Regions from separate parts of the Fictibacillus halophilus genome, predicted to be linked through region 1. Evidence: riboswitches for the same ligand, from Rfam matches in the RefSeq annotation. Region 1 holds a riboswitch; each other region holds the start of a gene.

Evidence for each region. A riboswitch is a leader RNA that binds a small molecule or an ion and turns the genes downstream of it on or off. The one in region 1 is predicted to bind thiamine pyrophosphate.
Region 2: another riboswitch for thiamine pyrophosphate. It lies ahead of tenA (thiaminase II); the one in region 1 lies ahead of thiT (energy-coupled thiamine transporter ThiT).
Region 3: another riboswitch for thiamine pyrophosphate. It lies ahead of tenI (thiazole tautomerase TenI); the one in region 1 lies ahead of thiT (energy-coupled thiamine transporter ThiT).

What each region holds. Positions count from the first base shown of each region.
Region 1 covers NZ_JAEACF010000001.1:1,041,670-1,051,965, forward strand. Annotated here, with positions in the region: gene rsmB (16S rRNA (cytosine(967)-C(5))-methyltransferase RsmB) at 1-1,111, shown strand, start outside; gene rlmN (dual-specificity RNA methyltransferase RlmN) at 1,104-2,189, shown strand; gene I5J82_RS05530 (Stp1/IreP family PP2C-type Ser/Thr phosphatase) at 2,197-2,955, shown strand; gene pknB (Stk1 family PASTA domain-containing Ser/Thr kinase) at 2,952-4,973, shown strand; gene rsgA (ribosome small subunit-dependent GTPase A) at 4,976-5,866, shown strand; gene rpe (ribulose-phosphate 3-epimerase) at 5,866-6,513, shown strand; TPP riboswitch at 6,534-6,640, shown strand; gene thiT (energy-coupled thiamine transporter ThiT) at 6,729-7,301, shown strand; gene I5J82_RS05555 (thiamine diphosphokinase) at 7,298-7,942, shown strand; gene spoVM (stage V sporulation protein SpoVM) at 8,047-8,127, shown strand; gene rpmB (50S ribosomal protein L28) at 8,350-8,538, opposite strand; gene I5J82_RS05570 (Asp23/Gls24 family envelope stress response protein) at 8,773-9,135, shown strand; gene I5J82_RS05575 (DAK2 domain-containing protein) at 9,151-10,296, shown strand, end outside.
Region 2 covers NZ_JAEACF010000001.1:1,335,173-1,345,468, forward strand. Annotated here, with positions in the region: gene gltB (glutamate synthase large subunit) at 1-1,569, shown strand, start outside; gene I5J82_RS06960 (glutamate synthase subunit beta) at 1,595-3,073, shown strand; gene I5J82_RS06965 (manganese-dependent inorganic pyrophosphatase) at 3,181-4,110, shown strand; TPP riboswitch at 4,244-4,351, shown strand; gene tenA (thiaminase II) at 4,436-5,140, shown strand; gene I5J82_RS06975 (ECF transporter S component) at 5,142-5,723, shown strand; gene I5J82_RS06980 (ABC transporter ATP-binding protein) at 5,737-7,188, shown strand; gene I5J82_RS06985 (energy-coupling factor transporter transmembrane component T family protein) at 7,172-7,969, shown strand; gene I5J82_RS06990 (DUF2238 domain-containing protein) at 8,395-8,997, opposite strand; gene I5J82_RS06995 (chemotaxis protein) at 9,096-9,971, shown strand; gene I5J82_RS07000 (DUF6944 family repetitive protein) at 10,028-10,296, shown strand, end outside.
Region 3 covers NZ_JAEACF010000001.1:3,064,876-3,075,171, reverse strand. Annotated here, with positions in the region: gene I5J82_RS15715 (class I SAM-dependent methyltransferase) at 1-254, opposite strand, end outside; gene I5J82_RS15710 (SGNH/GDSL hydrolase family protein) at 380-976, shown strand; gene I5J82_RS15705 (GNAT family N-acetyltransferase) at 998-1,474, shown strand; gene I5J82_RS15700 (hypothetical protein) at 1,639-1,851, shown strand; gene I5J82_RS15695 (pullulanase X25 domain-containing protein) at 2,323-6,660, shown strand; gene I5J82_RS15690 (stalk domain-containing protein) at 6,796-7,695, shown strand; gene I5J82_RS15685 (hypothetical protein) at 7,933-8,202, opposite strand; TPP riboswitch at 8,356-8,462, shown strand; gene tenI (thiazole tautomerase TenI) at 8,532-9,152, shown strand; gene thiO (glycine oxidase ThiO) at 9,136-10,203, shown strand; gene thiS (sulfur carrier protein ThiS) at 10,209-10,296, shown strand, end outside.

The DNA.
Region 1 (10,296 bases):
GTTATATTTAGATAGAGTTCCTGATCATGCGATTATTCATGAGGCAGTAGAAATAGCGAAAGAACGCGGAAACCAGGGGTTAGCGGGCCTTGTGAACGGTATTTTGCGTAAACTTCAGCGAGAAGGTACAGCGGCCATGGATAAAAAGGCAGAAGAAGGCATTGAAAAAGAAGCTCTTTCATACAGTATGCCTCAATGGTTGTTTGACCGCTGGAAAGAGCAGTTCGGACAAGATGATGCTGAAAAAATGGCACAGTCAAACTTACTAGCCTCTCCAGTAACCGCAAGAGTGAACACAAAGAAAAGCAATAGAAAAGACGTTCTGGAGCTTCTATTAGAAGAAGGAATTGTAGCAGAAGAAGGAGAATTGTCTCCTGAAGGTATCATTATTAAGGAAGGCTATCTTCCAGCGACTGAAGTTTATAAACAAGGTCTTGTGACGATACAAGACGAAAGTTCCATGCTAGTAGCACGAGCCGTTTCTCCTGAGTCAGGAGAAACGATTCTAGATACATGTGCCGCACCAGGTGGAAAGTCAACACATATGGCTGAACTGATGCAGGGAGAAGGAAAAGTAGTTTCGCTTGACCTTCATGCTCATAAGATTGACTTGATCAAAAGACAAGCAGAACGTCTTGGGCTTGAAAATATTGAAGCCTCCGTTTTAGATGCACGAAAAGTCTCCGAAGCGTTTGAAACCGGAACTTTTGATAGAGTACTCGTTGATGCACCTTGCAGTGGTTTTGGTGTTATTCGCAAGAAGCCTGATCTGAAATGGTCAAAAACAGAAGAAGATGTCACAAGGTTGACCAGCATTCAAAGAGATATTTTGCACGCTGCTTCAGAGATGGTCAAAGATGGCGGATTACTTGTGTACAGTACGTGTACAGTAGATAAAGAAGAAAACGATAATGTTGCGGATTGGTTTTTATCAAATCATCCAGAATTCGAGTGGGACTCCCAATTTGCGGAAAAAATGCCGCGTAGCATAAAATCCTATATAATAGATGGTAGATCGGATCTTCAGATCATGCCTCATTATTTTAATAGTGATGGATTCTATATAGCAGCATACAGAAAAAAGACAACAGGTGGTGAGAAACATGCTTAAACCTTTAACAGAAAAACAAACAAAGCCAAATATCAAACCTTCTATCTTTTCTTTAGAGCTTCATGAGTTAGAAGCGTGGCTTACCGATATAAGAGAACCAAAGTTCAGAGGAAAACAGATCTTTGAATGGCTGTATAAAAAACGTGTGTCTTCTTTTGAGGAAATGACGAACCTTCCTTTAGGTCTTCGTGAAAAGCTTGAGAAAGACTTTTATATCAAACCCTTAAAAGAAGTAGTGCGTCAGGAGTCTTCAGACGGTACGATCAAATTTTTATTCGAGCTTCAAGACGGTTATTCAATTGAAACAGTTCTTATGAGACATGAATATGGAAATAGTATTTGTGTAACAACTCAAGTAGGATGCCGATTAGGTTGTACGTTCTGCGCTTCCACATTAGGTGGACTTAAGCGTAATCTTCTAGCAGGTGAGATTGTAGCTCAAGTCCTTCAAGTTCAGCGCGCGCTTGATGAGACAGAAGAAAGAGTAAGTTCAGTAGTTGTTATGGGTATAGGAGAGCCTTTTGATAACTATGAAGGACTTATGTCGTTTTTAAAGATTATCAATCACGATCAAGGCCTTAATATCGGAGCACGACATATTACGATCTCAACTAGTGGCGTGGTACCTTACATCTACAAGTTTGCGGACGAAGGTATGCAGATCAACTTTGCGATCTCTTTGCATGCGCCGAACACAGAGACTAGAAGCCGATTGATGCCAGTAAATAGAATGTATCCGTTAAACGAACTAATGGATTCTATTCGTTATTACATTAAAAAGACAGGACGCCGAGTGACGTTTGAATATGGTTTGTTTGGTAAAGTTAACGATTCCGTGGAACACGCGAACGAGTTAGCAGACTTGATCAAAGATATTAAGTGTCACGTAAATCTAATTCCAGTAAACTATGTACCAGAAAGAGACTATGTCCGAACACCAAAAACACAAATTTTCAAGTTCTTAGAGACGTTAACCTCAAGAGGCATTAATGCCACCATCAGAAGAGAACAAGGACATGACATTGATGCTGCATGCGGTCAGCTGCGTGCCAAGGAACGTAAAGAAGAGACGAGGTGACGGGAAGATGCAAATTGCCTTTCAAACAGACGTTGGAATGGTAAGGAAGCATAATGAAGACAGCGGGGAAGTGTTCACAAAGGGTGAACACTTTCTTGCAGTTATCGCAGATGGTATGGGTGGACATAAGGCAGGCGATATCGCTAGCCAAGAAGCCCTAAAAGTGATGAAAGAAGCATGGTCTCAATTCGAAGAAAATATGGAAAATGTGAAAGAATGGATCCAGAATGTTTTAAAAGATACGAATAAACATATCTTTGATTTTTCTCAGGAGAATCCCGAGACGAGAGGTATGGGCACTACAATTGTGGTTGCTTTGGGTACGAACAAAGAAATTACAGTGGCTCATATTGGTGACAGCCGATGTTATCTATATTCTTATGGTGAACTGAAACGAGTTACGGATGATCACTCACTTGTCCAAGAATTAGTGAAATCTGGTCAGATTACAGAGGATGAGGCAGAGATTCATCCAAGACGAAACATGATCATGAAAGCTGTAGGTACTGATGAAACTGTAGAAGCTGAGTTTAATAAAATCACTTGGCAGAACGGTGACTATCTTTTGCTTTGTTCTGACGGTCTATCAGATAAAGTATCGTCTAAACGGATTCAAGAAGTATTCCAAGATCCTATGGAATCTGTTACTGAGAAGGTAGAACGATTGATCACTTGGGCAAAAGATGCCGGTGGAGAAGATAACATTACTGCTATCCTTATACAGAATAGTTCTGACACAGAAACAAAAGGGGAAGCAATAACATGATAGGAAAAAGAGTCAGTGGCCGCTACAAGCTTTTAGAAGTTATTGGTGACGGCGGAATGGCCATCGTTTATCGAGCAAAAGATTTAATTTTAGATAGAGATGTAGCAGTAAAAGTTCTTCGCTCAGAGTTTAATAAAGACGAAGATTTCATCAGACGATTTAAAAGAGAAGCTGAATCAGCAACAAGTCTTAACCATCCGAACATTGTGAGCATCTATGATGTCGGAGAAGATGAAGAGATCTATTTTATCGTGATGGAATATGTGCAGGGAAAAACACTAAAGCAATACATAAAAGAACACGGAAAAATATCTGTAGAAGAATCTCTGCATATTATGAAGCAGATCGTTTCAGGTATGGCGGTCGCTCATGATCACGGAATCATACATCGTGATATTAAACCGCATAATATATTAATTACAGATAACGGTACAGCAAAGTTAACAGACTTTGGAATCGCGCTCGCTATTACTTCAGCAACGATCACACATACAAACTCAATTCTTGGATCTGTTCACTACTTTTCACCTGAACAAGCGAGAGGCGGTATCGCGAATGCAAAATCAGATATTTATTCATTTGGTGCTGTACTCTATGAAATGGTTACAGGGAGAGTTCCGTTCGTTGGAGATTCACCGGTGTCTGTTGCGCTAAAACATCTTCAGGAAAACGTGATCGAACCGCGAAGATTGAATCCTGAAATCCCACAAAGTGTGGAGAATATTGTATTAAAGTCGTTGGCTAAAAATCCTTTAAGAAGATATGACAGTGCTGATGAACTGTTGAGGGATATGAATTCAGCGTTAGATCCAGACCGTATGTATGAACAAAAATGGAACGAAGAAAACGAGGAAGATGAAAAAACAAAGTACATTCCTCCTATAGTCGCGCCACCTATCGAAACACCTGTGAAGAAAGTAGAAGAAAGAGAAAAAGAAAAAAAGCCCGAGAAACCTAAGAAGAAAAGAAACTGGTGGCTCATTTTACTTATTTCACTTCTGTTATTAGGCGGAGCGGGAATTGCTGCTTTCACAATGATGCCTTCTATCTTTTATGTTGAAGAAGTAGGTGTTCCAGATGTTGTGGGAGAAGAATATGTAGATGCTTTTGATAGCTTGAGAGCCGAAGGTCTTGAAGTGAAACGGCAGGAAATATTTGATCCCGAGATAGAAGAAGGTCTTGTAGTAAGGCAAGATCCAACTCCAGGAACAAAAGTGAAACAGCAAGCAATCGTCACATTATTCGTATCAAAAGGACCTGAAAAGGAAAATATGCCTGATGTAGAAGGCTATAATGTAGAAGATGCGAAAGAACGTTTAAAAGAAGATGGTTTCAGACAGGTCAATATCAACTATGAAGAGTCAGACACTGAGCCAGAAGGTACTGTGCTCGAACAAAGTCCTGATCGTGATGAAAAAGTAACACCTGCAGAGACGGAAGTTACACTAACGGTTAGTTCTGGAACCCCAACGGTTCAAGTTGAGAACTTAATCGGTGCATCTGAGCAAGATGTAAAAACGTTTGCTGATAATGCTGGACTTACAGTTGAATTCTCTAAAGAGTTCTCTGATACAGTCGAAAAAGGAAGAGTAATCTCGCAAACTCCATCGCCTTTCACTCAAGTTGAAAAAGGAGCAACCATTTCTGTTGTTCTTTCAGATGGTCCAGAAACAGTAGAAGAAGAACCACCACCTACTGAAGAGGACCAACCTGCTGAAGATCGAAAGGTAACAAAAGATATTGAAGTAAAGGTAGATAAGAAGGACAAAAGAGAGCCAGTTACAGTAAAGATTGTATTTTCAGATAAGAATGCCTCAAATGAAGTGTTTGTGGAAGAACAGGTCACAGACAAAAAGAAATATCAGCTACCTCTAACGATTGCTGAAGGTGGCTCTGCTTCATACGTTGTGTATATCAACGGAGAAGAAGAGGAATCTGAGACGATCAATTATGATGACGCTAGAGGTGCTAGTGGACGGATGAGTAGAGATGATGAGGAAGGGGACGATGGTGATTAAGCATGCCTGAAGGAAGAATTGTTAAAGCGTTAGCCGGTTTTTATTACGTTAAGGAAAATGGTAAGTCTGAAGTTTTCCAATGCAGAGGAAGAGGAAATTTCCGCAAAAAGAAAGTAAATCCGTTGGTAGGGGACTGGGTAGAATACGAGTCAAGCAATATAACAGATGGATACATTCTTGATGTGAAGGAACGCAGAAACGAATTAGTTCGTCCTCCTATCGCGAACGTAGACCAAGCTATTCTTGTTTTTTCAGCTACTGAACCTGATTTTAGCACGCTTTTATTAGACCGTTTCCTTGTTCACATCGAAGCGAACGATATTTTGCCTGTTATTTGTATCTCGAAAATGGACCTTATACAGAAAGCTGATGATATTGAGGAGATCAACCATTATATTGAGGCGTACAAAACACTAGGTTACGAAGTCATTCCAACTTCGACGAAAACAGATGATAGCCTTGAAATGTTTTATCCGCTTTTCAAGGATAAAGTTACCGTCTTTGCAGGGCAGTCTGGTGTAGGTAAGTCTTCCCTTTTAAATGCGATCAATCCAGAGTTAATGCTTGAAACAAACGAGATCTCAAGCCATTTAGGCCGAGGGAAGCACACGACTCGTCATGTGGAACTCATTCTTTTCGGTAATGGGTTAGTTGCTGATACACCTGGGTTTAGCTCGTTAGACTTCTTAAACATTGAGGCAGAAGATTTATCGATGTACTTTCCAGAGATGAATGAGCTTCGAGGAGATTGCAAGTTCAGAGGCTGCTCACATACGTCAGAACCAAAATGTGCAGTTAAAAAGGGAGTAGAGGATGGAGTCGTTCCAGAGTTCCGCTATGACCATTACGTAAGCTTTTTACAAGAAATTAAAGATCAAAAACGGAGGTACTGATGATTAAAATAGCTCCTTCCATTCTGTCGGCTGACTTCTCCAGGTTAGGCGATGATATAAAAGCTGTAGAAGAAGCAGGTGCGGATTATATTCATGTCGATGTGATGGATGGTCATTTCGTACCAAACATCACGATTGGACCGCTTGTTGTTCAGGCGATTCGCCCTGTAACGAAACTTCCATTAGATGTACATCTAATGATAGAAAATCCAGATCGATACATTGAAGAATTTGCAAAAGCAGGTGCTGATATTATTTCTGTGCATGTAGAAGCATCACCACATCTTCATCGAACGGTGCAACTGATTAAACAACATGGAGTAAAAGCTGGTGTGGTTATTAATCCAGCTACTTCAGTAGACTCTATCAGACATATACTTCAAGATGTTGACCTTGTATTGTTAATGACCGTTAATCCTGGATTTGGTGGACAAGCGTTCATTGAGAGTGTAGTGCCCAAGATCAAAGAAGTATCCGATCTAGTTAAAACTCAAGGATTGAATGTTGAAATTGAAGTTGATGGTGGAGTGAATCCTGAAACGGCTCGTCTTTGTGTCGAGGCTGGTGCGAATGTATTAGTTGCTGGATCTGCCATTTATGGGAAGAAAGATTTAAAGGATGCAATAGCAGCCATTCGTGGTGTATAATTAATTGAAAAAATAAAATAAGCAACCACAGGGGGAGTCCTTTAAAGGGCTGAGAGGGGAGTGTTCTCCCGACCCTTTGAACCTGAAGCTGGATCATACCTGCGTAGGGATGTGGAGTCGTATGACTTTTTGAATGTAAAACTCAAAAGCAACCGAGCTCACATGCCGGTTGCTTTTTTTGTTTTTATTCTAACGACATACTAGGGGGAGTATTAATGAACAATGGTAAAGTACTATTAATGGCTGAAATTGCGATTATGGCTGCACTTTCACTCATTTTAGGATTGATCAGCTTCAAAGGGATTTGGCCACAAGGTGGATCGGTGTCTCTCGAAATGGTTCCTATTTTTCTTTTAGCATTTAGAAGAGGTTTAAAAGCAGGGGTTTTTACCGGATTAGTCGTTGGGTTGTTACAACTTCTTATCAATCCTCAAATTTATTATTTTGCACAAGTCATACTTGATTATCCGCTTGCATTTGCTTTAGCGGGAGTAGCAGGTGCATTCGCACCATCACTTGCTCAAAATAGATCAAAAAGAACAGCTTTAATGGTTCTAGGGATTTTTGTAGGATGTACGTTAAGGTTAATTTCGCATGTATTATCTGGTGTTATTTTCTTTAGTGAATTTGCTCCAAAAGAAATGAATGTTTGGCTTTATTCGTTCTTATACAATGGATCATTTATGGTTGTTATTTTTGCGATTACGGCGCTAGTTGTCATTCTATTAACGAATACAGCACCGAAACTACTACATGCCGCACGTAATGGTCATCACCAAGCAGCATGAAGATAAACATCGTCGCAGGTGGTCCTGAACATCTGATCCCTGATCTAAAGCCCTATGATCTCAAAAGGAATCACATTTGGATCGGTGTCGACAGAGGAACGCTCTTTCTATTAAAAAATGGCATCTTCCCTCAGCATGCATTTGGCGATTTTGATTCTGTTTCTGATGATGAGAAAAAAATTATTTTAGACTCATCCATAAAAGTGAACAAATATCAATCTGAAAAAGATGCTACAGACATGGAGCTCGCACTAGAGTGGGCGTTGGAACAGAACCCGGAACAAATACTCATATTTGGTGCTACTGGTGGAAGATTAGATCATGAATTGATGAACATCCAATTATTATATCGATCTCTGAGAGTACGTACAGACGTTAAAATTATTGATAACAGAAATGAAATCTCTCTACATTTACCGGGATGTTATGATATTGAGCAGGATCATCGATATTCATACATCTCGTTTCTAGCTCAAAGTGAAGAAGTGACAGGCATAACTTTAGAGGGATTTAAATATCCGTTAGAACAAGCTAAGCTTCAGGCTGGATCATCATTATGTGTTTCCAATGAGCTTGTAAATAAAAGTGGTACTTATTCTTTTGACTCCGGCATAATATTGATGGTAAAGAGCCGTGATTAAAAAATCACGGAATACAGGCCCCCAAAGCACCTTTTTATAAAAAGGGGAATAAAGTATTTATGTTTAGCTCTTATCATTTTTTATGGGCCTGGAGGAGGGGTAAGATGAAATTTTATACCATTAAACTTCCTAAATTCTTGGGAGGCTTCGTACGTGCCGTCTTAGGTTCTTTCAAAAAAGGATAACAAACAAAAAAAGCGCTTGTGCGCTTTTTTTGTTTGGTTTTATGAATGATAATAAAATACTGTCTAGTTTTTAAAATTTACTGTCCGGTTTAAAAAAAATACTGTCCGCTTTCAGCTTTTTACTGTCGACTTTTTAAAAAATACTGTCCACTTGAATCTATTTTGGTTATCAAAGTGCTTTTGGACAAAGAAAAAAACAGCAGCGGCTGCTGCTGTTTTTATTTATACACGTTCAACTTTGCCAGATTTAAGGGCACGAGCAGATACGTATACGCGTTTAGGCTTTCCGTCCACAAGAATACGAACCTTTTGGACATTAGCTCCCCAGCTTTTCTTTGATTTGTTCATTGCGTGAGAACGCTTGTTACCAGTTTTAGGTCCTTTTCCAGTAATAAAACATTTACGAGCCATGTAGGTGAACCTCCTTTACAGCAAAAAAGCTTTGCATCAATTCAATCGTATGTTAAATACTAAATAATATTAGCATGACTTCAGAAGCAATGCAACATATTCGTAAAAGGTTTTCAAGTAAATTTCCTTGACAATACTATTTACATAGTGTGAAATGTAGTAGTCCTTTCAAAATAGGCTGATGTATAGTAAAATATTTGTTAGCCATTTAACAAATTAAAGGGGGATGTAAGCATGTCCATTGAAATGAAAACAACCTATGGTCAAATTGATATTTCTAATGAAGTAATTGCCACTATCGCCGGTGGAGCCGCAATTGATTGTTACGGAATTGTTGGCATGGCATCAAGGAAGCAATTAAAGGATGGAATAACTGAACTTTTAGGACGTGAAAATTTCTCCCGAGGGATCGTTGTTCGACAAGAAGAGGATGAAGTACATATTGACATGTACATCATCGTTAGTTACGGAACAAAGATTTCTGAAGTGGCTCATAACGTTCAGAACAAAGTGAAATATACCCTGGATCAAATGCTTGGTTTGGCGGTTGACTCAGTCAATATCTATGTTCAGGGTGTCAGGGTGACAACCCCTTAGTTAGGAGGAAGTTTTGTGTCTTTAAAAGTATTAGATGGAAAAAAGTTTTCAAAAATGGTACTCGAGGGTGCTTCAAATCTAACAAGAAATGCAGCAATGGTCGACGCACTTAATGTTTTCCCTGTACCAGATGGTGATACAGGAACGAACATGAATTTAACGATAACCTCTGGTGCTAAAGAAGTAGAAAAAAACACTTCTATTCAAATTGGTGCTGTTGCAAGTGCTTTTGCAAAAGGCCTACTTATGGGAGCGCGCGGAAACTCTGGTGTTATTCTTTCACAGTTGTTTAGAGGATTCTCTAAATCAATCGAAGGAAAAGAGACGATTAACGCTGCTGAATTTGCCAATGCATTTGATAAAGGTGTAGAAACTGCGTATAAAGCTGTAATGAAACCAGTAGAAGGTACGATTTTAACTGTAGCTAAAGATGCTGCAAGAAAAGCAGTAAAAGAAGCTAAAAAATCAGACGATATCCTATACATTATGAAAGAGCTTGTTAAAGAATCGAAAGCTTCCTTAAACCGTACTCCTGATCTACTTCCAGTTCTAAAAGAAGTGGGTGTTGTTGATTCTGGTGGACAAGGGTTAGTCACTGTTTATGAAGGGTTTTTGGCTGTCCTAGAAGGCAAAGAGCTGCCAAAAGTATCTGTTAACGCTCCTTCCATGGGTGATCTTGTTAACGCTGAGCATCATAAAGCTCAGATGCACATGAAGACGGAAGATATCCATTTCGGATATTGTACAGAATTCATGGTAAGGTTCGAAGATAAAAAGATCAAAAGTAATCCATTCGATGAGATCAACTTCCGTAATGAGTTAAGTCAACATGGTGATTCTTTGCTAGTTGTTGCTGATGAAGACGTAGTAAAGGTTCACATCCATACGGAACAACCTGGTAACATGCTAACACTTGCACATCGTTATGGCAGCTTGATCAACATCAAGATCGAAAACATGCGTGAGCAACACTCAGCGATTTTAGAGAGCGAGAACGAAGTGATTCCTTCGTACTCACAATCTACTCCTGAGAAGAAAAAGGAATATGGTATCGTTACGGTTGCGATGGGTGAAGGAATCGAAGAGATGTTTTCATCAATGGGTGCATCAGTTATCCAAGGTGGACAAACGATGAACCCAAGTACAGAAGATATCGTAAAA
Region 2 (10,296 bases), 290 kb from region 1:
AAAAACGCAAACCGTGAAGCAAGAATTAGCGTTAAGCTTGTTGCGAAATCCGGTGTTGGAACGATTGCTGCCGGTGTCGCAAAAGGCGCAGCTGATGTAATCGTAATCAGTGGTTATGATGGTGGAACAGGAGCTTCACCAAAAACAAGTATCAAACATACTGGACTTCCTTGGGAGTTAGGTCTTGCTGAAACACACCAAACGTTGATGCTAAATGGTCTTCGTGAACGCGTAACGCTAGAGACAGACGGGAAGCTGATGACAGGTAAAGATGTTGTGCTTGCTGCGTTGTTAGGTGCTGAGGAATATGGTTTTGCTACAGCGCCTCTCGTTGTATTAGGTTGTGTCATGATGCGTGCTTGTCATCTTGATACATGTCCTGTCGGTGTAGCTACACAGAATCCTGAATTAAGAAAAAAATATATGGGTGACCCTGATCATGTGGTCAACTATATGAGATTTGTGGCTGAAGAAATTCGTGAGATCATGGCTCAACTCGGTTTCCATACGATGGAGGAAATGGTCGGGCGCACTGACGTTTTAACAGTTGGTGATCGTGCAAAAAACCACTGGAAAGCGAAGCATCTTGACTTATCAAAGCTTCTTTATCAAGTAGACGGTGTTCGTACGAAACAGACTTCTCAAAATCATAAGATCGATCAATCACTCGATATGAATGAGATTTTACCGAAGCTAAAGGCAGCTTTAGAAATGAAGAAGACTGTTTCACTCAACCTACCGATTAAAAACACGAACCGTGTAGCAGGTACGATTGCTGGTAGTGAAATAACGAAACGATTTGGCGAAGAAGGGCTTTCTGAAGATACCGTAACTCTTAATTTTTCTGGGTCTGCTGGACAAAGCTTTGGAGCATTCGTGCCACGTGGCATGACGCTTTATCTGAACGGAGACAGCAATGACTATTTTGGAAAAGGATTATCAGGGGGTAAATTAATTGTCGCACCTCCTAAATCAGCAGAATATTTAGCTGATGATAATGTCATTCTTGGTAATGTTGCTTTTTATGGCGCAACGAGTGGCGAAGCATACATTAACGGCTTGGCTGGTGAAAGATTCGCAGTTAGAAACAGTGGGGCTAACATTGTTGTCGAAGGCATTGGCGATCATGGTTGTGAGTACATGACCGGCGGTCGAGTGGTTGTTTTAGGAAATGTTGGCAAGAACTTTGGAGCAGGTATGAGTGGAGGAATCGCCTATATCTACACCCATCAGCCTCTTTTATTAAAACAGTTATGTAACAAAGAAGGTATTGAGTTTGAGAGATTAATGGATTCTGAAGAAACAGAAAGAGTTAAGCAGATGATTATTAATCATTTTTCATACACTCAGAGTAAAAAAGCCTCTGCAATATTACAAAACTGGAAAGTGGAACAGTCGCACTTTGTGAAAGTCATTCCACATGACTATAAAGAGATGATTAAGAAAATAGAAGAAGAGAAAAAAGCGGGTTATACAGAAGATGAAGCGATCATGAACGCTTTTGAAGCTGGATCTAGCCCATCAAAAGCAAGTGGTAGACCTGGGCCGACAAAATTAATTCTGAAATAAATCGAGATGAGAGGAGAGATTTTAAATGGGCAAACCAACCGGATTTTTGGAATACCCAAGAGAAGAAACAATAGAGAGAAAGCCTCTCCAACGTCTTAAAGATTGGAAAGAATATACCGAAAAACAACCTGAAGATATGTTAAAAAGGCAAGGCGCAAGATGTATGGATTGTGGTACACCTTTTTGTCATATCGGTTTTGAGATTAATGGGGCTGCTGCAGGCTGCCCTATTAATAATCTGATACCTGAGTGGAATGATTTGGTTTATCGCGGAAAATGGAAAGAAGCACTTGATCGTTTAATGAAAACAAACAATTTTCCAGAATTCACAGGAAGGGTTTGTCCTGCTCCTTGTGAAGGCTCATGTACAGTTGAGTTAGCTGGACCTGCTGTAACGATAAAGAATATAGAAAAAGCAATCATTGATAAAGGCTTTGAAAACGGCTGGATTCAACCTAGAATTCCAGAAAAAAGAACAGGGAAAAAGGTTGCTATCGTTGGATCAGGACCAGCTGGACTTGCCGCAGCAGATCAGCTAAACCAAGCGGGTCATTCTGTTACAGTTTATGAAAGAGCAGATAAAGCTGGTGGTTTGTTAACGTATGGAATTCCTAATATGAAATTGGATAAAGATGTGGTGGAGAGACGAATCAAATTATTAAGACAAGAGGGCATTGATTTCATTCTTAACACTGAGGTGGGAAAAGATATTACCTCTGAAGAACTAAAGAATGAGTATGATTCTATAATTCTCTGTACAGGTGCACAGAAACAAAGAGATTTAACTCTTCAAGGAAGAGAAGCTGAAGGTGTTCATTTTGCTATGAGCTATTTAACCCAGGCAACGAAGAGATTATTAAATATCGAAGTTTCTGAGCCACTTATTGATGCAGAAGGTAAGAATATAATCGTAATCGGCGGTGGCGACACGGGTGCTGACTGTGTAGCTACGGCTCTGAGGCAAAAGTGTAAGAGTGTCGTTCAATTTGGTAAGCATCCTAAACTTCCCGATGTGCGCAGTGATGCAAACATGTGGCCAGAGCAACCTAACATTTTTACAATGGATTATGCTTATGAAGAAGCAACTGCTCAATATGGTCATGATCCAAGAGAGTATTCTGTCCAAACAAAAAAAATAGTATCAGATGAAAGCGGTCGTCTAAAAGAACTTCACACGATTCAAATGAAACGAACATCTGATGATGCCGGGAATATGGTTTTTGAAGAAATTCCGGGATCTGAGAAGATCTGGCCAGCAGATCTTGTTTTCATCGCTATTGGTTTTGAAGGGACAGAACTGCCAGTCTTAAAAGAATTTGGCGTGGAAATCAAACACAACAAAGTCAATGCTAAACATGGTGATTATAGAACAAATGTAGATGGAGTATTTGCAGCAGGTGACTCTAGGCGCGGTCAAAGTTTAATCGTTTGGGCGATTCAAGAAGGACGTGATTGTGCACGTCAAGTTGATCTATCGTTGATGGGAAGTACGGTTTTGCCTTAAGGCTTTTTTCCATGCTACAATAAACTCCAAAAGCCAAAAGCTTTATATATATGATAAAATAAGGCTTAGGCTAAAAAACAATTCTTTTATTTATAAGGAGTAGACGCATGGAAAAAGTACTTATTTTTGGACACAAAAATCCAGATACTGACACGATTACATCAGCACTCGTTTACGCTGACTTAAAGTCTAAATTAGGACAAAATGTAGAAGCTATTCGCTTAGGTGAAATTAACGGTGAAACACAATATGCTTTAGATTATTTTAAAGCTGAGACTCCACGTTTAGTTGAACATGTCTCTGCTGAAACAAACGCAGTTATTTTAGTTGATCATAACGAACGTCAACAAAGTGCAAATGACATTGATAAAGTAAGAGTATTAGAGGTTATTGATCATCATCGTATCGCGAACTTTGAAACAAGCGACCCTTTATACTATCGTGCTGAACCTGTTGGCTGTACAGCTACAATCTTAAACAAGATGTACAAAGAGAAAGGTATTCAAGTTGAGAAAAACATTGCAGGACTTATGCTTTCTGCAATTATTTCTGACTCTTTGTTGTTTAAATCGCCTACTTGTACAGAAGAAGATGTTGCCGCGGCACGCGAGCTTGCTGAAATTGCTGGAGTAGATGCGGAAAAGTACGGTTTAGAAATGCTAAAAGCAGGTGCAGACCTAAGTGATAAATCAGTTGAAGAATTGATTTCACTTGATGCTAAAGAATTTAACATTGGAGAAAACAAAATTGAAGTTGCTCAAGTAAATACGGTTGATGCTAGCGATGTATTACAACATCAAGAAGACTTGGAATCAGCGATCACTAAAGTTATTGCTGACAAAGGTCTAGACCTATTTATGTTTGTTGTAACCGATATTTTAACAAATGACTCTACAGCCTTAGCTCTTGGTAAGAGATCACAATCTGTTGAAGAAGCATATAACGTTAAATTAGAAAACAATACAGCAGTTCTTAAAGGTGTTGTTTCTCGTAAAAAACAAATCGTGCCTGTTTTAACAGAAGCGATGAGCAAATAAATGAAGATTCTAAAGGGTAAAGCCATACTAAGGCTTTGCCCTTTCTTTGCTATATAAATGTCGTGCTTCTTAAAAACAGTTGACAATCTAAATGAGACTGCTATCATTTAAGACAGAAACCAACTACATAAAAACGAACCACTAGGGGTGCCTTTTATAAGGCTGAGATCAAAGTGTAACTTTGAGACTCTTAGAACCTGATCTGGATTATACCAGCGTAGGGAAGTGGTGTTGCGGAGTCTTATTTATTTCTTGAATTCTCCAAATACAACCACTTTCTTAGCTGAGAGTGGTTTTTTTGTTGGATAAAACAAGGAGGATTCATATGAACACATTTACCGATATTTTACGAGAAAGAGCCGCTTCTATTTGGGAAGCAAACCTTCAACATCCATTTGTAAGAGGAATTGCAGATGGTGACCTTTCATTAGAATGCTTCAGATACTACGTTTTACAAGATTCATATTACTTATCTCATTTTGCAAGAATACAAGCGATGGGCGCTGCAAGAGCTGAGGATTTGTATACGACTTCTAGGATGGCGGTACATGCACAAGGTACTAGTGACGCTGAGTTAGGACTTCATGAGACGTTTATGAAACAGTTGGGGGTGACAGAGAAAGAACTGACAAGTTTTGAACCCGCTCCAACTGCTTATCATTATACATCACACCTTTACCGAGTGGCAGAGTCTGGAAGCTTAGGAGAAATTATCGCTGCCATTCTACCATGTTATTGGATCTATCAAGAAATAGGTGAAACGTTTAAAGGAGCAAAACCACAAGAGCCGATCTATCAGGAGTGGATCGCTGCATATGGCGGTGAATGGTTCTCAGAACTGGTAAATGAACAGATCGATAGATTGAATCAATTGGCTGAAAACGCAAGTGACCAGGAAAAAAGCAAAATGATTCAACATTTCTTAATCAGTTGTCAGTACGAATATTCTTTTTGGGAGATGGCTTATACATTGGAAAAATGGCCGATTCCATTCAGTCTGAATCCAGCCACGATCGGGAGTGAAGGGTAGAATGCAAAAAGGGTTAAAGTTAACGGATATCCTTGTAACGGTAGTCATCTCTATTGCATTTGGTATCTTGTATAAGATTTGGGGACCTCTTTATTATGCTGTTAAACCAATTGGTCTACACATCGATCAGTTGATATATGGGATGTGGTTCATGGCAGCGACGGTTGCGTTTTTAATTATTCGTAAACCTGGAGTTGCACTATTAGCGGAAATCGCTGCCTCTTCTGGAGAATTTTTAATGGGTTCTGAGTTTGGACTTGAAGTGTTACTATACGGACTCATTCAAGGATTGTTTGCAGAATTTATCCTGTTCGCATTTGGCTATAAACGGTTTGACCTTTTTGTCATTTCGCTCGCAGCGTTAAGTTCATGTGCAGGATCTTTAATCATGGACTTTTACAAGGGATATATTGGGGATCTTTCAACATGGAACCTTACCTTATTTATCGTTTTTAGATTAATCGGTTCTATATTATTTACAGGGTTGTTTGCCGTTTCTATCGTAAAAGCTTTAGAAGCTACAGGTGTGACGAATTTAGTACGATCTTCGTCAAAAAAGGATCATGACGCATTAAATCAATAACAGAGGTGGTTAGATGACAAGTATAACATCTGTTAAGAATTTAAGATTAAAGTTTCCAGGTGAATCGGAAATGCTGTTTAAAGATTTGAGTTTGTCTTTTAATCGTGGTGAAAAAGTGCTTCTTCTTGGCACCTCCGGATGTGGCAAGTCCACACTATTGCAAGTTCTTTCAGGCTTAGTACCACGAACAATAGACATTCCTATGAAGTGTGAGGAAATACAAATCCCTGATCAATGGGGATTTGTATTTCAAGATCCTGATACCCAGTTCTGTATGCCATATGTTGATGAAGAATTAGCATTTGTACTTGAGAACTTGGAAGTGCCACGAGAGGAGATGGAAAGCAAGATTTGTTCCCTATTAAAAGAGGTTGGGCTTGAACTTGATAACATTCATACACCGATTCAACATCTATCAGGTGGAATGAAGCAACGATTAGCGATTGCCTCTGTATTAGCGCTAGAACCGGATGTCATATTCTTAGATGAGCCAACCGCTTTTATTGATGAAAAGGGAACAGAACAAATTTGGGAAACGGTTAAAAGAATATGGAAAGATAAAACGTTGATTATTGTTGAACATAAAATTGACAAAATTCTGGATATAGCTGATCGTCTTATTGTATTTACACCAGATGGTGAAGTTCTTGCTGATGGCAACACTTCGATGGTCTTTACTCATTATAAGGAAAAAATCAAAGAGTATGGAATTTGGTACCCTGGTGCATGGACCGAATATAAACGAAACCCGATCGCGGTAAATAAGATTGAATATCAGAACGCTCTGAAGCTACAAAATTTTAAAGGGTATCAAAATAGAGAAATAAAAATAGAGGTAGATGATATTGTAGTTCAATCAGGAGAATGGATTACGATAATGGGTGAAAATGGGGCAGGAAAGAGTTCATTATTGTTAGCTTTAATGCAGCTCATTAAAACATCTGGAATCTATCTTTTGAATGAGAAACGTATTCAAAAAACGAAAGATATATCTGGACAGGTTTACCTCGTATTTCAGAATCCAGAATATCAATTTTTAACTCATTCGGTATTCGACGAAGTTACCTATGGTTTACAAAACGAGCCGGAAATTGAAACAAATGCAAAAGAGATACTCTCTTCTCTTGAATTGATGAGTAAGAAGGACCAACATCCTTACCACCTCTCTGTCGGTCAGAAGAGACGTCTAAGTGTGGCAACCGCTTTTTTGCAAAAACCAATCATTTTACTTCTTGATGAACCAACTTTTGGTCAAGACTCCATAAACACGTTCGAAATTTTAGAATGGATTGAGAAAGAGCGTCAAAAAGGAACGATCATTCTAATGGTCACACATGATCGCCATATTACAGATCAGTTTGCAACACGCTTATGGGAGGTACAGAACGGTAAAATTGTAACTGATCATCAACTCAACAAAAGCACAAAAGTCGAGAAGGAGATTCTGCATGAACTCATTATTTAATGGCAAACACACCTGGTTACACAGCATAAATCCTTCTTTAAAACTATTAACGATATTGGGTTTGTTCGTATTTGCCATCACCATTCATGATCTGAATTATATGGTTGGTTTTTCATTTGTGATCTTATTTCTGTTTATCTTTGCCACAGGATATTCTTACAAGCAATTACTTTTTCTATCTCTGCCTTTCTTGCTTGTTTTTCTTTCAACTTCTTCTTCCATGATCTTATTTGGAAAGGGAGAAACGATTCTTTATAAATGGGCATATGTACAAGTATCAGAAGAGAGTTTGATAAGAGGAATTCATTTAGGATTTAGAGCTTTGTCATTTGCAATGCTTGGCTTACTATTCGCTTTAACTACTAAACCAGTCAGATTGTTTTATTCTCTCATGCAACAGCTTAAACTACCTCCCAAGTTTGCTTATAGTTTTATGGCGGCCATACGATTAATTCCTATTATGATTGAGGAATACCAAATCATTATAAATGCTCAAAGAGTGAGAGGATTAGAACAAAAGAATCACTTCCTAAAAAGAATGCAGAGGCTCGCGATTCCATTATTATCGCAGAGTATTCGCAGAGCTTATCGCATTGCCGTTTCAATGGAAGCAAAACGATTTCAGACGGATCGAAAGAGAACTTATTATTATGAGATCGGTTTTTCGAGAAATGATCTATTTTTCATAAGTTATTTTATCATCATGTTAGGACTAGCTTATTTTCTTTCTATCCATAATCCGTTTCTTCCAAATACTGATGTTAGATTCTTACCCGAATGAGAGACTGAAACTTAGATTTCAGTCTCTTATTTGTTTTAAAGTGATGTTATCTTTCTGTTTCATCAGCACGATATGGCTGCCTTCTTTAGCCTTTATATATATAGCGTTCGGTACATGTAACTTCTTGCCATTCTCAAAAAAAAGAGTGTATTGTGGTTCTGTTACAAATGAACTCCCAATACTTATTACTTTCTCAGTTCTTTCTTTTTTAACAATGTTTCCGCGAAATTCTTTACTATTAAATTCTTCTTTTAAATAACCAGACCAAGAAAAAAAAGCAGAAAACCCGCAATAAATGTACAAAAGATCGAATATAGCTTCAGCATCTACTCACCTCAGTTTTGTATAGGACAATAAAAGGGAAAACATTAGAAGGATTTGTTACCTATTGATCTAATACTAATGAAACAACACCATCAAAACCCTTATCTTTTTTGAATAAATTTGTTATGCCATGAAGTGAGCAATAGCAAGGCGATGATCGATCCAAGTAATGTAAGTGACATGTCCCATTGAGCGTCCCAAATATCTCCTTGAGCACCTACAAAATCTTTTGTTTCGCGATTTGCAATCTTGCCCGCGCTCCATTCAACAATTTCATAGAGAGCAGCAATTGCCAACGTTATGCTAATGGCAATAAATTGAACCCATTTTCCAATAGACAAAGGTGTGTTTATAAGAAGCACCTCTCGTATAACAATCGCCAACAATCCTTTCATAAAATGACCGAAGCGATCATAGTGATTACGTTTCAAATCATAATGGTTCTGCAGCCAATCAAATAAGGGCACATCGTCATACGTATAGTGTCCACCTATGAAAGTTAAAATCGTTAATAAAGCAATGATGCAATATGTAAGAGTAGTGAATTTTAGCTTTTTGTATAGGAAGAAAATAATAATCAGGGCTAAAACAGATGGAGCAACTTCCAATATCCATATTGGATAATGTGCAGGTTTAATTAGTGACCATAGAAAAAAGAAGGAAACGATAATTAATAGAAACACATGGATTTTGTTAACTTTCATAAGCAATCCCTCACAATCTAACATTAGTATTTATAATAAGTTAGAAACATATTCTGTTCTGAGCGCTTGAAGACATTTATAGGAGGATGTGATTGATCGTGACTAAAAAAATCGCAGTGGCCATTCTTCATGGCATTGGAAATCAAAGCGAGGAATTTTCGGATTTGTTTATTGAGACCCTTACAAAGAGATTCTCTCAGATGATTAAACCCTTTTATGCAACACCTGAAGAAGAGCTAATTATCCAACCTATTTATTGGGGAAGTGTATTCAACGAAAGGGAATCACTTTTATGGAAAAACCTTAATAAAGAAGGCGATTTAGATTATAAGCAATTAAGACAATTTGTTATCCACTTTTTTGGAGATGCAATCGCCTATCAGCCTGCAGTTAATCACAATCCGAACTATATTAGAGTGCATGAGGTTTATGCAAGAGGTCTTCGGAAATTAGGTGAAGTTGCTGGTGAAGATGCTCCACTCTTTGTAATTGCTCATAGTTTAGGTACCGTTATTACAAGTAATTATTTTTATGATCTTCAATTCATTCCTGAACGAATCTCTGAAAGTGTTATGCCAAATATGCAGGCGACTCCTTTAGAAAAAGGTGAGACTCTAACAAGCTTTTATTCGTTAGGAAGCCCTCTAGCTTTGTGGAGTCTTCGATATGCAGATTTTGATAAGCCCATTCAGGTTCCGTCACCATATTTAAGGAATCATCATCCTGATCTTCAAGGGAAGTGGGTAAATATGTACGATAAAGATGACGTATTCGGCTATCCATTAAAAACAATCAACGACTCTTATAATGGAGCAATTGCAGTTGATAAAGAAATTAATAGCGGCGGATTAATAAGCAGTTCAACACCTCTTTCTCATAACCATTACTTTAAAACGAATGAAGTCATTCATGCCATTGGTGATGATTTGGCTGAAATATGGAAACAGTTAAACTTAGCGTCTCAGCGAAAATAACGTTTCTTCTCGTCCACGAATACATTAAAACATCTCATTAAATGGACGGTTGCCGAATGGATAATCAACAAAAACAACAAATTGGCGGTGTTATACAGGCAATTGGAACGGTCATATCAGCAATTGCCAACACGCCGATTTCGGTCTTGAGCGATCAGTTTCAGGAAGATCTTGATTTAATAGGAAATGTTCTCCAAGCTACTGGAAATGGTTTAATTGCAGATGGACAAATCCCGTTTAGCCTCAAGAGAATCGGAAATGAAGTCCAAGCCATTGGAAATACGACGGTAATCGCAGGTATGGTCTTACCATTAGAAGATGATAC
Region 3 (10,296 bases), 2.0 Mb from region 1:
GTCCAGGATGTATGAACCGGAAGCATCTCACCGTGTGTTTGTTCCCACTCTGTTTTTTCCTTTGAAAAAGAAGTCACCTCATATGGCTTGCCAATGTCTTTCCACGTCACAGTGGACCAATCGTTTACCGTATTTACTTTTACAAACTTTTCATATTCTTTCCTGTCTCTATACTGACGCAAATCCATTCGGTATGACGGTCTCATTTCAGTTTGGCCGAACGATTTCGGTTGTTGAACCGCTGTTTCAAGCATGATATACCCTCCTTAAAAAAGGATTTTTTATAGATATTCAAAGAAAGTATGTAAAATCCTCTAAAACCTAACATTTCGCTTCAACATGATAAAATAGAATAAAGAAAACAGGGAGGAAAATGGATATGAAGATTATTTTTATCGGTGACAGCATCACAGCTTCAAATAAAAACACAGATCCAGATCGACTGGGAGACGGATACGTTCGCATGATTAAAGAAGTCTTGCCAAAGGAAGTAACAGTGATCAATAAAGGTGTGAACGGACATCGCGTAACAGACCTTGCGTTTCGTTGGCAGCGAGATGTAATCGACCTGGAGCCTGATCTCCTATCCGTTTCTATCGGAATCAACGATGTGTGGAGACAGCTCGATAGCCCTCAATTACAGCAGATCGATGTTTCTCAGTTTGAAGAAGTGTACCGAGGATTGCTTTCTCAACTTTCAACAAAAACAAAACTTGTCCTAATGGAACCTACGATTATAAAAGAGAACACAGAATCTCAAGGAAATCAGCTGTTGATTCCGTATGTGGAAGTGGTCCGAAAGTTAGCAAAAGAATTTAAAGCCGTGCTCGTTCCTACACATGATGTTTTTATCAATCACCTAAACAAAAAGCCAGATGTGTCCTTAACAACAGATGGCGTTCATATGAGACGAAAAGGAAATGAACTTATGGCAAAAACTTGGCTGGAAGCTGCAGAGTCACTCATTACTCAATAAACCCGAACAGGAGTTACATAGATGACAAACACATCACTAACATTCTTTAATGAAATACATCGAGAAGCGTTAAACGCGTTTTATTTACCTCAGGAGCAAGAAAAATTCACGGCCATGCCGAATGAGGCTTTAAAAAAATGCGAAGAAGATTCAGGACGTCAACCTGTGGTTATTGAAGCAAACGGCAAAACAGTCGGTTTTGTCGTTCTGCATAAGGGAGAGAACATTCGAGATTTTACTGCCAATCCGAATGCGATGGTCATTCGTGCACTATCCATCAATCATCCCCATCAAGGAAAAGGGTACGCAAAAGTTGCGATGCTGCAGCTGCCTCTGTTTGTTTCCAAACACTTTCCGGAAGTAAACGAACTGATCCTAGCCGTTAACTTTAAGAACGATTTAGCAAAAAAGCTTTACGAAAAAGTAGGCTTTGTAGATCGCGGTCAGATCAAACCTGGTCCAGTCGGGCCGCAATATGTGCTGCATTATGATCTATAATTATTAAGCCAATATAAAGCTGATTTAAGAATTGTAAAGTCTCCGTTATGACTTGGTAAATTGCGTCTTTTTGGGTTTTTTTCATGATATATTCTGAACAGGGACAGAGAAATCCCATACTCATGCAAAAATCATATTGAAAATCCGAAGGGAGCAATTGAACAATGAGCAAAACGTTTTTGGCTAAAATCGGAGCATCTCTTATGGCAATATTTTTGATCACTGCATGTAGCAACGCGGAAGACACGAACACTGAGGAAGAAACGAATACGGAAGAAACAGAGACTCAAGACGAAGAGACAAAAACTGATGAGGAAGGTTCTACAGAAGAAGAAACTTCAACAGATGAGGAATCAACGGAAGAGTCAGCTGAATAAGATAAAAGAAGCGCCGGGCCTCTACCTTCCAGAGAGGACCCGGTTTTTTGTTTAGATGAAGGTGATATCAAAGTTGGTAGTGTTTTTACGGTACACGTTCTTATAAATATTACACGTTCGCACTTATATTGGTAATCCACGCACACTTCAAGATAACTTACACACATTTCGACACGCATTACGCACATCCTACACCTGTTTACATACAAAGTTCCCGCATTCCCACACATCTCAATAACCTACAGTGCTATACAAACCCAAAATAATAATCGCATTCCGTATTTCGATCCCTATTATCTGAAAAATATGAAAATATACCCATTTAAGATCATTTTTATCAGCCGAACGGCTCATTTCCAAGTAAAGAAAACATGGCATAATAAAAGGAATGAAAGCGTTATCTTAAAAGCATTTGTGCAAACGCTTTCGCTAATTTGCACACCAATTAAAGGGGGAAATGAAGTGAGGAAAATGAAATCTAGCAACAGAGTTTCTTGGTTACTGCTTTTTACGCTAATTTTGCAAACGTTTGCATCTGCATTACTCATACAACCATCTTCAACAAAAGCTGTGGAGCGCACCGTGACGCTTGTTGGAGATCTGCAATCTGAACTTGGCGGTTCAAGTGACTGGAACCCTGCAGACACTGCTACAAAAATGGAACTTCAACCGAACGGAAAGTACAAGCTTACTGGAAAACTTCCTGCCGGCACCTATGAATACAAGGTGGCGATCAATGGTTCTTGGGATGAGAACTATGGAGTGGACGGAAAACAAGGTGGCGACAACTACAAGCTGACGATCGACACGGAAAAAGAAGTGACATTCGTTTACGACGATACGACTCATAAATTAACGATTCCAGAACCACTTCCTGCCGAAAAAACACCGCGAATCGTAGGTGACATCCAGCCGGATATCGGAGCAGGTGGCGAGTGGACACCTGGTGAATCAACCGCTCTTTTACAAGATGAAGACGGTGACAACATCTACACATACACCGCACAAGTGCCAAAAGGAAAGCACGAATTTAAGATTGTGCTCGGCAACAATTGGGATGCACCAAATTACCCGACAGACAACTTGAAATTGAACGTACTAAAAGACTCAGAGATCACGTTTTTCTACAATCATGACACAAAAGAAGTGTACACGAACTATGACGCGGGTCTTCCTGATGGCAGCGTGAACGCAGGCAAGCTTCACCATGATACATGGAACGAAGCGTTTCGCGCGCCGTTTGGAGCGATCAAAGCTGGACAAGACGTAACACTGCGCCTTCAAACGAAAAAGGGCGATCTGACTGGCGCAAAGCTATATCTTCGTAACTATAACTCCGGCAATACAACGGTAAAAGATATGGTGAATGCTGGCTGGACGACAGTGAACGGCGAAGACATTGAGCTGTGGGAAGCTACAGTTACACCTGAAGAAAAAGGTGTGTACGGCTATAAATTCACCGCGCGTGATGGAGATGCGGTAAAAGAATATGGAGAAGATACGGGTGAAGGTGGAAAAGGAGCAGCAGCCGATACGAACGCCGCTCTATTCCAGATGACCGTGTACGATCCGTCTTATAAAACACCTGACTGGATGAAAGAGTCGGTTGTGTATCAGATTTTCCCGGACCGTTTTTATAACGGAAACAAAAAGAACGATAAAGCAAAAACAACAGCGCGTGGCACTGAGCCGATCGAGCACAGAGATTGGAATGAGCTGCCAGACAACCCTCGTCAAGCAGAAACAGAAGGCTATGATGGAGACGAGATTTGGTCGAACGATTTCTTTGGCGGCGATATTGCTGGTATCCAGAAGAAATTAGACTATATCGAGTCACTTGGCGTTAATACACTTTACTTAAACCCGGTCGCACATGCAGCATCCAACCATAAGTATGATGCGACGGACTATAAAGCGATGGATCCGATGTTTGGGTCACCAGAAGAATTTAAGGCTTTTACAAAAGAACTAAAAAAACGCAAGATGCACTTAATCCTCGATGGTGTATTCAACCATGTTGGAGACGATTCGATCTATTTTGACCGATACGGAAAATATAAAACGGTCGGAGCTTACGAATATTGGGCAAGCATCTACGACCTGATGAGTACGAAAGGCTTAACAGAAACAGAAGCGAAAAAACAAACAGAAGCGAAGTTTAAGAAAGAAGGACAAGAGTTTAGTCCATACGGCTTCCATAACTGGTTTAACATCGAGAACGAAAAAGTGAACGGCGTTTATAAATACCAGGCGTGGTGGGGCTTTGACTCACTTCCGGAAATCAAATCGATTCCAGGTGAAGCAGTAGACTATGATTCTGAGTTGAACAACAAGCCGTTCGCAGACTATATCATGTATGACAAAGATTCTGCTGCAAAATCATGGCTAGATCGTGGCGCATCAGGCTGGCGATTGGACGTTGCGAACGAAGTAGATACAGAGTTTTGGAGAGAGTTCCGAAAAGAACTGAAGGAAGGCAAGAAAGAAGATCCATTAATCCTAGGTGAGATCTGGGATGATGCATCTGAATACTTCCTTGGCGATCTGTATGATTCTGTGATGAACTACCGTTTCCGCGGTGCGATGATCGATTACTTGAAGAACGGTAACGCAGAAGGCGCAGAAAACCAGATGAACGCAGTGTTTGAAGATTACCCACAAGAAGCATTCTATGCGCTTATGAACTTGATGGGCTCTCATGATACACCTCGTGCAGCGTTTATCCTAGGAAACGGAACAGATTCTTACGAGCGTGCTGAACTGGATCCAAAGTATGACCACGAGCTAGGCGTAAAACGACTGAAGCTCGCGGCGATCTTACAGATGGGGTATGCTGGTGCACCAACTCTTTATTATGGAGATGAGGCGGGCGTTACGGGCTCTAAAGATCCGGACGACCGAAGAACATATCCATGGGGCTCTGAAGACAAAAATCTTGTAAAGCATTATCAAAACATTGGAAAAGTGCGTAGTGATTACCATGATCTCTTCAGCTATGGTGAGCTTCACCATCTATACGCTGAAAAAGATGTGCTTGCTTACGCACGTACAGATAAGAAGAATGCAGCTCTTGTAATCACAAACCGCGGCAACGAAGATAAGACCGTTGAACTGGACGTGAAGAAGCTGATCGTAAACAACGTAAAGCTAACAGATCAGCTTAACAAAAAATACAAAACAGCTGTAAAGGATGGAAAGCTAACAGTAACCGTTCCTGCGATGAGTGGTCGTATGCTCGTTTCGGATAAGCACCAGAATCTGAAAGCGCCAAAAGCGGTGAAAGATGTAAAAGCGTCAGAAAGCAGTCACTCTGTTTCGCTTTCATGGAAAGGTGACGCAAAACGTTACGCTGTCTATCAGACCACAATCTCTGGTGCTTTTTATGAAAAGGTAGCAGAAACGAAAGGCAACTCAATTAAGATTGATAACTTGGATAACGGACGTAAATACTATTTCGCTGTCGTTGCAATTGATAAAAACAACAACGAATCTCTAAAAACAGAATCAAAAGCTGCGATTCCTCATGTGGCGTTAAAGGACGGAAACTATAACATTTCAAATGTAACAGCGTTAAAGAATGGTGTGATCGACCTATCTAAGCCACAAACGGTTTCAGCAGATATCAAAATCACTGGTGAAACAGAGACCGATGTAGCAGAAGGATTACAGAGTGAGCTGCAAGTAAAAGAGCCAGGCAAGACGAACTGGACATCTCACAAAGGAACGTACACAGCACAAAACGGAGAATTCAACACGTTTAGCGCAGATTTCTTACCTTTTAAAGAGGGAGCGTATCAATATCGTTACGCGTTCTCAACCGACCTAGGCAGAACGTGGGTCACAAGTGAAACAAAGACGGTTACCTTTACAAAAGGCGATGACACGACTGCTCCTGCAACATCTGTAACATTAGAGAAACCAGCGCAAGAGTCAGGACAAGTGAATCTGAAGTGGTCTGTAGAAGGAGCGAACGAGCCATATCTGTTCACGATTGTTCGTGATGGAGAAGTCATTGACCAAGTCCTTGATACAAGTGCCACAACGTATAAAGATCTGAACGTAACGAACGGAAAAGTCTACAGTTACGAAGTGCACATCTATGACAAAGCCGGTAACAGTGTGAAGTCGAACGCCGTTCAGGTTACGCCTGACCTTGTTATGGTAAAAGTCACAATGAAAGTGAACGCACCAGCCTATACACCACAAGGCGTGGATATTACGATGCCAGGCAGCAAGAACGGCTGGAACACAGGTGCGTGGAAGATGACGCGTGGCGGCGCCGTAACAAACGATTATGAATATACGTTTGAAGCGCAAGAAGGTGAAGTCATTACGTACAAATACGCAAAGAACAGCTCTTGGGATCAAGAGGGTCTTGCTGACCATACACCGGGTAATCCAAACGATGATGATGTAAGCTATTACGGATATGGTGCAACAGGAACAGACCTGAGTTTTGTTGTCACGAACCAAGGCGGTAATTCGATGGTCGTTCAAGATAAGATCCTACGATGGATCGATATGCCGGTTGTCGTTACCTCTCATACGGATGGCCAGACTGTAACATCAGACACGATCACCCTAAAAGGAAATGCCATTAAAGAAGGTGTGATGACGATCAACGGTCAGCCGGTTACGATTAACGATGACATGACGTTCACGCACACGGTAAACTTGAGTGCAGGAGAGAACAAGCTGAACATTCATATCGAACCGTCAGAAGAGAATAAATCTACTATTTTCAAAAATGACGGTGGAGCGATTGGTAAGAACACGAAGGATATCTTGATGACGATTAATAAGAATTAGTTTGATAGGGTGCTGCTTCTCTTGGGGAGTGGCATCTTTTTCCTTAGATTACATTTTCTTTACTGTTTTAGTTTTAAAGATTTACTTAAGAAAAAATATGCTATATTCATATATGATTTTAGAGGGGGTAAGAGTATGAAGTATTTTGTGAGTCTACTTGCTACAGGTCTATTAGTCCTAGGAATTAATAGCGCAGACGTATCTGCGGAATCATTTAATGTGAAAATTGGAAATAATAGTGTTGTTTTTCCAGATGAGAAACCTATTGTGAAAAACAATAGATTGTTAGTTCCGCTCAGACCGGTTTTTGAATCAATGAACGCTGAAGTAAAATGGAATTCATCAACAAACATGGTTACCTCGCAATTATCAAAGGCTGGAACAACGGCTAAGCTTGCTATCAACATTCATTCACCATTTTTAGAAAAACAATTTAGTAATAAATTCTATATTCAGCAATCTGATGTTAAACCAGCTATTATTAATAATCGTACATACATACCCCTCCGTTTAGTTGGGGAAGCATACGGATTTGATGTAACTTGGGATGAAAGTTCAAATACAGCAACTTATAAAGAAACAGGATCACTTCATCTAACCGATCCAACATATAAAACTCACTTATCTACTGGAACAATTAGTAAGCAAAATGTGTATGAACTTGAAACGTTTTTTTCTGTTAATAAATATCGTTTAAATAACGGCAAGAAAGAGTTATCTTTAAACCCTACATTGAGCAATGTAGCAAGAGAAAAATCTAGGGATATGCTCGTAAAAAACTATTTTGACCACACGTCTCCAACATATGGCTCACCGTTTGATATGATGAAACAGTTTGGTATCACGTATACTTCTGCAGGAGAAAATATTGCTGCTGGTTATACGACAACAAGTGCCGTTATGACAGGTTGGATAAATAGCCCAGGTCACAAAGCAAACATTTTAAGTGATAACTTCTCACAAATTGGTGTGGGTTATATAAAAGGTACAACAGGATACAAGACATATTGGACACAGATGTTTATTCGTCCGTAAAAAAGGGGTGCCTCATGATGAGGCATCCTTTTTGAGTGGGGAAATGGGGGAATGACCCAAAGAGTTTTAGCTTAGACCCATAAAGCTTGGATTTTGACTCATAGAATGAAGCAGGACTCATCGAACATCTATTTTGACTCATAGATTGGCGAGTTAGACCCATAGAAACCTAGTTTAGACTCATAGGAATGAGATTTTGACTCATAGAGCAAAAAGAACTACTTAATTCGGTAGCTCTTATCTTTTATACCTTTCTAATATAGCCTCAGTAACTGATTTCAGATCTTTATTATTTCTTTTTGCCTCAGCATACCTCTTATAATCCTCAGCCGAAACCTCTAACAAGAAGCTTTTCGGAAAAATATAAGGTTTTCCTTTGTCTTGTTCGTCAAGATTGTTCAACACTTCTAGCTCGTCTTCGTTCTCCTTGTTGCGTTCAGGATCATAAACAAACATCTTTCCATACTCTTCTTCTACACTTTTGTTAACGTTGATAAAATACTTCATTCACACCACACTCCTCATTTAATTCATGTAAATGGTATTCCCTAGGTGAGCGACAATTAGACATGAAAGGTGATAATAAATGTATTAATATAACTCACTGGTTGTTATGAAAGCCCTTAAACGTTAAACTAGTCTTATAGAAAATTAAATAATCATTACTACTAGGGGTGCCTTTGTTAAGGCTGAGATTAGAGTGAACTTTAAGACCCTTGGAACCTGATTTGGTTAGAACCAGCGTAGGGAAGTGGTGTGTGGATCAGATAAACTTGCCATTTTTCTTAAAACTGTGAAACCACCTCTTTGCTACATAAAGGAGGTGGTTTTTTATTGTGGAAAAACAGCTTCATGTGATTACCACGGGCAGGCAAAGTGTTGATGAGTTAGTAACTATAGCGGAAAGCATTCATCCGTATATGACGATGTTGCATGTACGGGAAAAAACAAAGTCTGCCAAAGAAGTCAGTCATCTTATCGAACGTCTTCAGAAAGCAGGAGTGCCTTCCACTAAAATTATTGTAAATGATCGAGTGGATGTAGCACTTTGCACAGGCGTAAAAGGTGTTCAGCTGGCACATCACAGTTTAGATGTGTCACAAGTGCGAAGAGCTCTGCCTGAAATGGTGATGGGCTGCTCTGTTCATTCTGTTTCAGAAGCACAGGATGCTGAACAAAGCGGCGCCGACTTCATCATGTATGGTCATATTTTTAAGACGGCTTCCAAACGTAATGCGGAGCCAAGAGGGTTAGATCAGCTTCAACGTGTAGTGGATCAAACTACACTTCCGGTCATCGCGATCGGAGGCATCACATCAGAAAACGTACGGAATGTCATTAAAACAGGTGCATCTGGAATCGCCGTCATGTCAGGTATTTTAGAAGCAAAATCACCACTACAAGCTGTAAAACTGTACAAACAACAACTGGAGGTGTGGGATGCGCACAACGTATGATGCCATCATTATTGGAGGCGGCGTGATCGGCTGTTCCATCGCCTATGAGCTTTGTAAACAAAACAAACGTATGCTGCTTCTTGAAAAAGAAACCATAGGAAGTAAGGCGTCTAGTGCTGCAGCCGGCATGCTCGGAGCTGAGATGGAGTTTAAGACCGACCATCCACTCTATTCCTTGGCAAAAGAAAGTCGGGATTCCTTCAGCTCTCTATCACAGGAGCTTTTCAACGTTTGCGGGATAGACATCGAACTCATTCAAAAAGGAATCTATGAACTGGCGTTTACAGAGGAAGAAGCGGATGAACTAAAAAGAGAAGCGGCCAAGCGTCAAGATCAAGGTGAAGCAGTTTTTTGGCTTCCAGCACACGACCTGCTTAGGAAAGAACCTGCGTTGTCGCCACTTGTAAAGGGAGCTCTCTATTTTGAAAAAGATGGTCAAGTGTCACCAGTTAAGCTTACTCGAGCCCTATATCAGTCCGCAGAGATTCTCGGTGCCGAGATAAAAGAGCATACGGAAGTGGTTCAGCTTCTTCAAACTGGCAACAGGGTGACAGGTGTCATAACAACGAAAGAAACGTTTCATGCTGATTCCGTCATAGTAGCTGGTGGGGTGTGGAGCTCTGATCTAGAACCTTCACTAAAAATGGTGCCGGTAAAAGGGGAATGTCTTTCTTTTAAAACACAGCGTCCGCTACTCACAGGTACGGTAAAATACAAAAACTGTTACCTCGTTCCAAAGCGAGAAAACACAATATTTGTTGGCGCGACAAGTACACCACACGTCTTTGATGAAGAAGTTACATTTTCAGGTCTCTTTGAATTAATGGAGAAGACAAAACAGATCGTTCCTGAACTAAGTGGTGCTTGTTTTGAAAAAGCATGGGGAGGCATCCGTCCGCAAACAGAATCAGGAATTCCTTATATCGGTCCTCATCCACATAAAGAGGGTCTCATTCTTGCGACGGGGCATTATCGAAACGGCATTCTGCTTTCCGCCATAACTGGAAAAAGGATTGCTGACTATATGGAAAGCGAGGTATATCATTCGTGAAACTTATGATAAATGGAGAAGAGGTCATGGTGCCTAATTCTTTGCAGTCAATTACAGATTTGCTGAAGCACCTTAACTTACATGACCAAGTTG